Regions from separate parts of the Lysinibacillus sp. Y5S-8 genome, predicted to be linked through region 2. Evidence: riboswitches for the same ligand, from Rfam matches in the RefSeq annotation. Region 2 holds a riboswitch; each other region holds the start of a gene.
The links. Region 2 has a riboswitch for thiamine pyrophosphate ahead of thiW (energy coupling factor transporter S component ThiW). Riboswitches for the same ligand answer to the same signal wherever they lie in the genome.
Positions count from the first base shown of each region.

Region 1: linked by a shared signal. The riboswitch ahead of V6670_RS11940 (ABC transporter substrate-binding protein) and the one ahead of thiW (energy coupling factor transporter S component ThiW) in region 2 are both predicted to bind thiamine pyrophosphate.
Region 3: linked by a shared signal. The riboswitch ahead of thiM (hydroxyethylthiazole kinase) and the one ahead of thiW (energy coupling factor transporter S component ThiW) in region 2 are both predicted to bind thiamine pyrophosphate.

Region 1 is NZ_CP145889.1:2,449,483-2,452,766, forward strand. It holds gene V6670_RS11930 (ABC transporter permease) at 1-727, opposite strand, end outside; gene V6670_RS11935 (thiamine-binding protein) at 727-1,017, opposite strand; gene V6670_RS11940 (ABC transporter substrate-binding protein) at 1,019-2,014, opposite strand; TPP riboswitch at 2,169-2,279, opposite strand; gene parC (DNA topoisomerase IV subunit A) at 2,400-3,284, opposite strand, start outside.
Region 2 is NZ_CP145889.1:886,835-890,118, forward strand. It holds gene V6670_RS04085 (VWA domain-containing protein) at 1-646, shown strand, start outside; gene thiW (energy coupling factor transporter S component ThiW) at 882-1,382, opposite strand; TPP riboswitch at 1,474-1,581, opposite strand; gene V6670_RS04095 (MFS transporter) at 1,648-2,844, opposite strand; gene V6670_RS04100 (ABC transporter substrate-binding protein) at 3,058-3,284, opposite strand, start outside.
Region 3 is NZ_CP145889.1:3,491,273-3,494,556, reverse strand. It holds gene thiE (thiamine phosphate synthase) at 1-85, opposite strand, end outside; gene thiD (bifunctional hydroxymethylpyrimidine kinase/phosphomethylpyrimidine kinase) at 75-899, opposite strand; gene thiM (hydroxyethylthiazole kinase) at 887-1,654, opposite strand; TPP riboswitch at 1,746-1,843, opposite strand; gene V6670_RS16950 (acyl--CoA ligase) at 2,034-3,284, shown strand, end outside.

The DNA.
Region 1 (3,284 bases), 1.6 Mb from region 2:
TGAATTTTTCAAGTAAGCGAATACTGCTAAACAACAGTAAGCTTAATAAAACAATCGCAAAAATCGCTACGAATACACGATCAGTGCGGAACGAGGACTGTGCTAAGGTCATATAAACGCCTATTCCTTTTTTTGCACCAAGCCACTCCGCAATAACAGCGCCCATCACACTATACGTCGCAGCAATTTTTATACCTGAAAAAATGGCTGGGTATGCATGAGGCCATTCGAGCTTCCAAAAAGTTTGCGCCTTTGTAGCACCAACCATGGCAAAATAATGCTTTAACTCAGGTGCTGTTTGCCGAAATCCGTCCATTGCCGCAATAACAATGGGGAAAAAGCACACGAGGCAAATAATGATGAGCTTTGGTAATAAACCAAAGCCAAACCAAATAATGAGCAATGGCGCTAAGACAAGAATAGGGATATTTTGCGACATAATTAAAATCGGATAAAACAACTCCCGAATAAATGTAAATCGATGCAAGACAATCGCCACCATTAATCCACAGGCAATGCCAATGGCAAGTCCTAATAAGGCTAATTGCATCGTAGCCCAAGCATGTGGTAAAAAGGTTTGATAGGACTGAAAAGCTTCCAACAAAATACTACTTGGTGCAGGTAATAACCAATGAGGAACTTCAGCCACCTGCACAATGAGCTCCCACACGAATAAGAGGAAGGCGATAAAAATAATCGTCCTTCCCTTTTGCAAAGCTTGTTTCATTACTGGTATTTCTCCGTTAATGTATCCATTGTTATACCAGTTGGCTGATATAATATTTTCACTTGTGTAATGACATTGATGGCACCAAGCTCAATCATCTTGTCATTCATTTTTTCAATGATTTGCAGCAACGTTGACAGTTCACCTTCCATCGTCGTTTCCAACGGATGTACCTCATATTTCACACCAGCAGCATCTATCACAGCAATCGCCGCATCGACATACGGTATAACATCCTCAAATTTCTCTGTTTTTGGAATGATTTGAACACTGATTAATGAATTCGCCATCTTATTTGGCCTCCTTTTTAGGTAAGAAATCATTTGTAAAGGCTTGTTTCGCATTAAATTCGCCCTCTAACACGTTGTTGCTAGACATCCATTTTGCGTAGTTTTCCCATACAGAAAGCTTTTGCTCTCCCCATTGCTTGGCATCATCCTGATATTTATCAGCTAGCCATTCCTGACTTTTATGCACTAACGCTTGATCTAAATCGGGAGCCGCTTCTATTAAAATATCAGCCGCCTCACTTGGATGCGCTATGGCGTATTCATAGCCCTTCGATGCAGCCGCCACAAACGCTTTAACTATGTCAGGATTGTCCTGGATCATTTTTTCATTTGTAGCTAGAACAGGTGTATAATAGTCCAGCTGATCACTATAATCTGTTAAGTACAGCATATTAATCTTTTCACCCCGTAGCTCAGCTTCAATACCTGTCCACGCGTAATAAATCCAAGCAAAATCAATATCCTTTTGCATCATCGTGAAAAAGTCTAAATCTCCTGCATTGACGATATCTAATTTATGAATGTCTGCCTTTTCTGTTTGCATCAATGATTGTAGGACAGCTTGCTCTAGTGGAGCCCCCCAACCACCATAGGTTTTACCTTCGAAATCCTTTGGTGATGTAATACCTTTTGATGCAATAGAAGCAAAGCCAGATGTATTATGTTGAATAATAGCGGCAATGGAGACAAGAGGCACATCTTGCACACGAGCCTGTGTAATACCTTCCTGATAGCTCACGCCAAACTCTGCCTTGCCAGAAGCAACAAGCTGATCGGCTCCTGCCTCCCCAGGCATAATAATGTCAACATCTAAGCCCTGCTCTTCAAAATAACCGAGTTTTTTTGCGACATACAGCCCTGTATGATTCGTATTTGGTGTCCAATCTAAGACCACTGATACTTTTTTCAGCTGATCAGTAGCCTGCTTGTCCTCCTTGTCACTACAGCCCACTAACGTTAAAAGTGCAGCCACTAGAATAAATAACCATTTTTTCATGCGAAGTCCTCCTAGTTGATAATGTGAAAGTGTTCATGATTGAATGTTGTCACCAGAAAGAAAGCGTATGCGTTTGGCAAGATATTGCTTGAAAACATAAAAAAAACGCCTAGGATTCCTCCCAGACGTATTGCAATCAATCTTCAAAACTTTGCTTTTTTGAATAGATGTTCCCTACGCTGGTACGAGCCAAATCAGGTTCAAAGGGTCAGCGTCTATCGGACACAATCTCAGCTAGCAACTACTAGCCCCCCTACATTCTTGTGCTATGAACTTTTCGTTGATTATTATACCCATAGTTACGCTAAAATGACAAGATGCTATTTTTGACTAACGACTGCTCCCGTAAAAAAAACCCAGCACTCCTAAGAGACTGGGCTTATCATTAGCTTGGTTTCTGCTCTTTTTTAGCCGTTAAAACATGAGAAATGGCCCCATCTGTTGCAATATCCACTTTAAACGAACCGTTGGAATGGCGATCAGCACGCGTCAATGTTTGGACATCAATGACCTCTTGTACACCTTTTTCCGTTTCAATCACTATTTGCTCCTCATTCGTTGCTTGAATAACTGCCACAATACGGTGAGGATTTGCTTTTAATTCTGTTAATACTTTTAGACCACGTTTTGCACGACTTGCCACTTCAACTTCTGCAACATTCATTTTCTTCACGGCTCCACGCTGCGTGACGATTACCACATATTGTGTAGCATCAGGCTGTAGCACATTGACACCGACTAAGGCTTCTCCATCCTTTAGCGTGATGCCTTTGACACCGCCTGTTTTCACTCCTGTAACTGGTAATTCTTCCAGTGGGAAACGAATCGCATAGGCTGTATCCGTTGTTAACATTAGTTCCACATCATCTGTCACAAACGATGCATAGATCATCGCATCGCCCGCTTTAACATTCATTGTTTTAATTGGCTTCGAATAACGCGTCACCGCATAATCTGCCAGTGGGGAGCGTTTAATTTGACCATCTTTTGTAGCTGTTAAAATATACGTATTTGGCTGCTCGAATGTTTCAAAGCCATACACTGCAATAATAGACTCATCTTCCCCTGTTGGCACAATACTTGAAATATGCTGTCCAAGATCCTTCCAGCGAATATCAGGTAGCTCATGAACAGGCTGGTAAATATAATTGCCTCGATTTGTGAACAGTAACAGATGATGCTGTGTATTTAAGGTGGCTTCATACAATAAGTAATCCGAATCCTTCATCGCAAAATCCTGACCATTGGAAGCGGCATGTGAACGTGTGGA
Region 2 (3,284 bases):
TAAATGGACAGGAGATTGGGCAAGATGGCAGGACTGGGGAACATTTTGGCAGACGCTTATTTCACAAATGTTGCCAAGCTATAATGATGTTGCCTATGATGTGAGATTAGAAGCTGATGGCTCCTTTATGATTACAGACCCTACAAATGAAGCCGCATTTTTAGACATTGTAGCGGTTAATGAAGCAGGGGAGGAGTTAGAAACTCAGTTAGAAACCATTTCAGCCTCCCAAGTTCGAGCTGTTGTACAGGCCGAACCTGGATTGATTTTCTTCCGTATAGCGGATGAGCAGCAGGCCATTTATCAGGCAGGTCTAAGTGTTCCTTATAGTGCTGAGTATGAACTGCTCCCTGTTAATGAAAAACTGGTTGAAGAGTTAACAAATCAAACAGGGGGAGCTGTTTTAAAGGAACCACAAGATGTGTTCCGTGACTTTACAACTAAAGGAGCGGATCGACAAAACATTGCTACATGGCTTCTTTTAGCAAGTATGCTTCTATTCTTTATGGATATTACCATAAGACGTTTTGGGTGGAGTTTCCTAACAAAAACGAATAAAAAAGAGCAGCCAATTGAGGAGAAACCTGTACAAGCAGAAGACACGAACGTAGCCCAGCTATTAAAGGGTATGAAAAAACGATCATAATATAGTGAAGGCAGTGCAAAATCATTCCATTTTGCACTGCTTTTTTAAATGCTTTGAGGTTTTAAAAAATGGTGGTTTCCGCTAGGAAAATGGTGCAAAGGTGATTGACAAAGTGTAGCCTTCGAAAAGTGCCTCTCAGAGGAGAGAGACGCTCATAAAGAAACTTAAAGACTAGAAAAGGAATCTTCTCGCACATCTTAAAGAATTTCCAAAATCAAAAAGCACTCAGCACCACTCAATAAAGCGAAGAATTAAAACTCTTTACTAGTACCGATTTTCGCAAAGTGCTAGCCACCATAACACCTAAGATGGCCCCGATGGTACTTGATGTTAAAAAGGCTGGCATGAAGAATAATGCGACTACGGATGTCTCCATAAGCAATTTTGCATAGGGTACGGCAATAAGTGAAGCTAGAATACCAGTGCCAAAAACTTCGCCGAATCCTGCTAGCCATGGTTTTCTACTGTATTTGTAGGCAAGGGCCGCACACAATGCACCAATAACACTACCAGGAATCGCTAAAAGAGAGCCTGTACCAGTAAAGATACGAATGATGGCTGTCACAGAGGCAACTAGAACTGTTGGCACGGGTCCTAGTATAATAGCTCCTATTACGTTAACAGCATGCTGAACGGGGTAGGCGCGTGCGATGCCTGTTGGTATGGATACAAAGGTAGATCCTGCTACAGCAATAGCTACTAATAAAGCCATGATTGTCATTTTACGAATTGACATAAGGTTCACTCCTCTTGAATAAAATCATGAGGGAAATTAAAAGGCCGCTTCCTTTAAACAATAGGAAGCGGCCTTGCATAGACAATGACAATAGCAAGTAGCGCCACTTCCCTCCGCTAGTATGAACTAGATCAGGTTCAAAGGGTCCGTACATCATCATATACGTCTCAGCCTTTTAAAGGCTCCCCTAGTGGTAAATATCATTCAATTTTATTAACCAACATTACTGTAACATAATGTTAAAAATAGTCAATGATTTTTCTGACTATTTCGTATCAGGATGCATTAGATGAGGTGCTTTTTTCAATGTCCAGATGAGTGCAAGGAAGAAGCAGGCTAATAATATGATAGATCCGAATATATATGGACTGTTCATATTCCAGTCAAATAGTAAACCAGCTAAGGCTGGACCGATCATATTGCCAAGGCTCATGTAAGCATTATTCAAGCCCGCAGCAAACCCTTGTTCTTTCTCTGCAAGCTTTGAAATTAGTGTATTTACAGCAGGACGAATTAGTGTTGTTGCTGTAGAGAAAATAGTTGCTACAACTAATATAAGAGCGAAGCCAGATACAAACAATATTAAGAAAATAGCAACAGATGCAATAAATAAATTGACTAACACAACTTTCATTTCACCAAAGCGATTAAAAAGTGGTGTAATTACAAACATTTGTACAACTACCCCAAAAGCACCACCGACAACTAAAATAATCGCAATATCTACGGGTGTGTAATTAAATTTTTCTGTCACAAATAATGACAAGGTTGTTTGGAAGTTGGCAATTCCAAACGAGAACACGAGCATGATAATGAGCATAACGAAATAAGGCATATGTATGGAACGAGCCATTTGCTTCGCCAGATTTTCTTGCCTTTGCTTGTCATGTGAAGTGTTTGGTTTAGTAGATGGTAATAAAAAATAAGATAAAATAGATGCAAGTATGGCAGCAACTCCTGCCGTGAAAAATGGAAAATGTAAACTAACCTTTGCTAAGAAACCACCTATTCCTGGCCCTATCATAAAGCCAAGTGACATAGCAGCACCCAACATACTCATACCTTTTCCACGTTCCTCGTAGGTAGTAACGTCAGCTACAAATGCCATAATAGGAGGTGCAACAAATGCGGAACCTAGACCGCCTAAAAAGCGTGCTAAAAATAGCATCCAGACGTCTGTGGCAAGACCAAAACCGATTTGTGCAAGACCTGTCACAATAAGACCGAAAATAATTAAATTTTTCCGACCATACTGATCCGAAAGATTCCCAGCAATTGGAGAAAATACGAATTGAGCTAAGGCGAACGTTGCAATTAGCATACCTAGAACTTGTCCTGCTGCACCGAATATTTTTAAATACTCTGGCATGACAGGAATAATAATTCCAATACTCCCCATTGCGATAAACATATTAAACATTAAAATATATAAAGCCGCCTTATTGGACTTCTGCTGGGTCATCGAATGAACCCCCTTTTTATAATCAAATATACTAAAGTCTATCATAAGATATCCTATCATCATATCGGTTGAAAGTCTGAAATGAAACATACCTGCTAGTGCAGCAATGCCAATCCACGATGTAGAAAACAATAAACAGACAATAGGTGCAGGAAGATAATAGAGAAAGGTCTATCGACAAAATAAAAATTCATCGATAGACCTTTATATGCTTTAACGAATACTCATTTTAAATTCTAAAAACAATTCATTATATTTCCCTAAATAATCTGGTCCTAAATTTTTATAAACTTCTAATGTATCGCGTTGTTCTTCAGAAGGATAGTAGCGTTCATCAGAAACAACTTCTTCATCCATTAAGTCCATAGCAGCGATATTAGGAGTAGAGTAGCCTACATAATCGGCATTTTGTGCACCTGATTCAGCACTTAGCATGAAAT
Region 3 (3,284 bases), 2.1 Mb from region 2:
CCTTTTCGAGGAGATGGATGGGATCTTGTTGAAAAACATTGCCTGTCCCCATAATAAAATAAAGCTGTAAATCCTCACGTTTCATGAATGATTACCTCACAGGCTTCCTTATGCTGTTGATAAGCGAAATGATTTGTAGGTCCGTGCCCGTTGCCGATGGATAAATCATGCATAATCGCTAATTGAATAAATTTTTTAGCTTCGATAATAGCCTCTTCCATCGCTAAACCTCGTCCAAGAAAAGCAGTGAGTGCTGCTGAAAATGTACAGCCAGTACCATGTGTATTTTTTGTTTGGATTCGTGGAGACTGCATCGAAAAAGACTGTCCATTTTTGAAAAATACATAATCAATGGCATAAAGTGGTTCTGCTAAATGCCCACCCTTTAGAATGACGCATTGTACACCTAGCTGTAAAAAGCTTTGAGCCACTTGTTTCATATCCTCAAAATGGCGAATGGCTCTCCCCGTGAGAGCCTCTGCTTCGGGTATATTTGGCGTAACAATCGTAGCTAGTGGTAGTAAAGATGAGCGTAACGCCTCAATAGCTTCTTGCTGTAATAAGCTTTCTCCACCTTTTGCAATCATCACGGGATCCACAACTAGTGGTATGTTTAATTCACCGATCATGCGTGCGATGGCTTGGATAATACCAGAGGAATAAAGCATGCCTGTTTTCATTGCAGCAATTGGAAAATCTTCGACTAACGCTTGAAATTGTTTTTCCACAAACGAAATGTCAATGGGGAAAACACCTGTCACGCCTGTTGTATTTTGTGCAGTTAAAGCTGTAATAACGGAAGTGCCGAACACCTCTAATTCCTGAAATGTTTTTAAATCAGCCTGTATACCAGCACCGCCACCACTATCTGATCCAGCAATCGTCGTTACAATATGCATGATGCTTCACCATCCTTTGATAAACGATGTATAGCATTAAGCAAAGCTATTTGAAAATCACCGATATCTGCAGTGAATGCAGAAGCTAGTACTGCTGCTTTTTTATAGTAAGTGAGTGTTTCTGCTAATTGGTGGTATGGCTTGTTACCTGCGACATAGGCAGCACCACAAAACGCACTAAGTAAACAGCCAGTACCAGTGACCTCTGTCATTTGTGGATGGCCACCAGCTATCCACTGGCTATGCTCACCATTTGTTATAAGATCACGTTCACCTGTTACAATAACGATACAATTATATCGTTGTGCCACTAGTAATGCTTCCGTCTCCAGTGACATGGAGCCATGACCACTATCTACACCTTTCTGTTGCCAATCTACATTGGCTATAGCCGCAAGCTCACCGATATTACAGCGAATTACGGCAAATTCTATGTTTTCAAGTAAGTATTGAACGGTTTCCTTGCGATAAGTTGTAGCCCCTGCCCCAACTGGATCTAATATAACTGGAATGCCAAGTGCATTAGCTTTTTTTCCTGCTAACAGCATGGCGTTTTTGGTGCGAGTATTGAGTGTCCCAATATTAATTAATAAAGCTTGTGCCATTGCTACCATTTCCTCAACCTCTTGGCTATCGTCAGCCATAACGGGCGAAGCACCTAATGCTAATAAACCATTTGCTTGGAAATTTGCCACCACATAGTTTGTGATGCAATGAATAAGTGGTTGCTGTTGACGAATTGTTTGAAATATCATTTTGTTTTTGTCCTCCTTTGTGGATGGACGTAAGCATGCAAAAAAGCTCTTTTTATGTAAAAATACACGAAAAAGAGCCTTTCATCTGAAAAAATCGATGTCTGTTGCTCCCTACGTCAGTATTAACTAACAGGTTCAAAGGGTCAGGTTTTACCTTCTCAACTCTTTCGAGTCCCCCTGCAATTTTGCTTTTAGTTGACCAAAATGTACCATACTTTTCATTTGTATTCAATAGCTAGTTTTCCTATCGACAAAACGTGACTGATGCCATATAGCTAGGTATGATAGTTGTCATGACTTTACCTAAATTAAGCGCAAACCATTGAAAATACTGAAAAAGGAGTTTTATAATGTGTCATAGCAAAAGGGGGCATTTGCCATGAAAAGACAAGATTTAGTTGCACCAGAATGGTATAACATAACAGAGGAAATTGAAAAATATGCTCAGGATGCAACGAAAAATGCTTTAATTATTTATGAAGAAAATCAAGCTGTACAATTTATTACATATGCACATTTGATGGAAAAAGCGAATCAAGCAGCACATGTTTTCACCTTACAAGGTTTAACGAAGGGTGATGTGATTTTAGTGATGGTACCACGCTCAGTGGAAGCATATATTGTTTATATTGCAGCATTAAAAGCAGGTTTAACCATCATTCCAAGTTCAGAAATGTTAAGAACAAAAGATATTGAGTATCGCATTCATCACGCGAATGCTAAAGGGGTTGTTGCCTATGAGCCCTATATTGAACAATTTGATGAAGTTGGAAATTTACAGGGCATACAGCAATTTGTCATAGGACAAGCACATGAGCCTTGGCAGCCTTTACTAGAAAAAATGCACCATCAACCTACAACTTACATAAATCCGACTCCGACAAAAAGTACTGATAATGCATTTTTAGCCTATACAAGCGGCACAACAGGTAACCCGAAAGCAGCGGTACATACACACAGCTGGGGCTATGCTCATTTACGAACAACAGCACCACATTGGTTAGGTGTACAAGAAAATGATATTGTTTGGGCAACAGCAGCACCTGGATGGCAAAAATGGATATGGAGTCCTTTTCTCGCTACATTAGGCAGTGGTGCTACTGCATTTGTTTACAAAGGTAAATTTGATGTGGTTTCCTATTTGGCACTGCTTGAAAAATTCAAAATCAATGTATTATGCTGTACACCAACTGAATATCGTTTTATGGCATCACTTGAAAATTTACAAGCATATGATTTACATGCAATTCGCCAAGCTGTATCAGCAGGTGAACCATTAAATAGTGAGGTTATCAACGTATTTTCAGAAACATTCCATTTACAAGTGCGAGATGGCTATGGTCAAACGGAGAATACATTACTTGTTGGTACAATGGTAGGGATGGAGGCGCGAGTTGGCTCAATGGGAAAACCTACTCCTGGCAACACCGTTAATATTATTAACGATTTCGGCAATCCCGTTGCAGTAGGAGAGGTGGGTGATATTGCTGTTCATCGTGAAACACCAGCTCTCTTTAAAAAATATTTAAATGATTCTGAACGTACAAATTTACAATTCCGTGGTGATTGGTATATAACAGGAGATCGTGCCTACAAAGATGAAGATGGCTACTTTTGGTTTGAGGGTCGA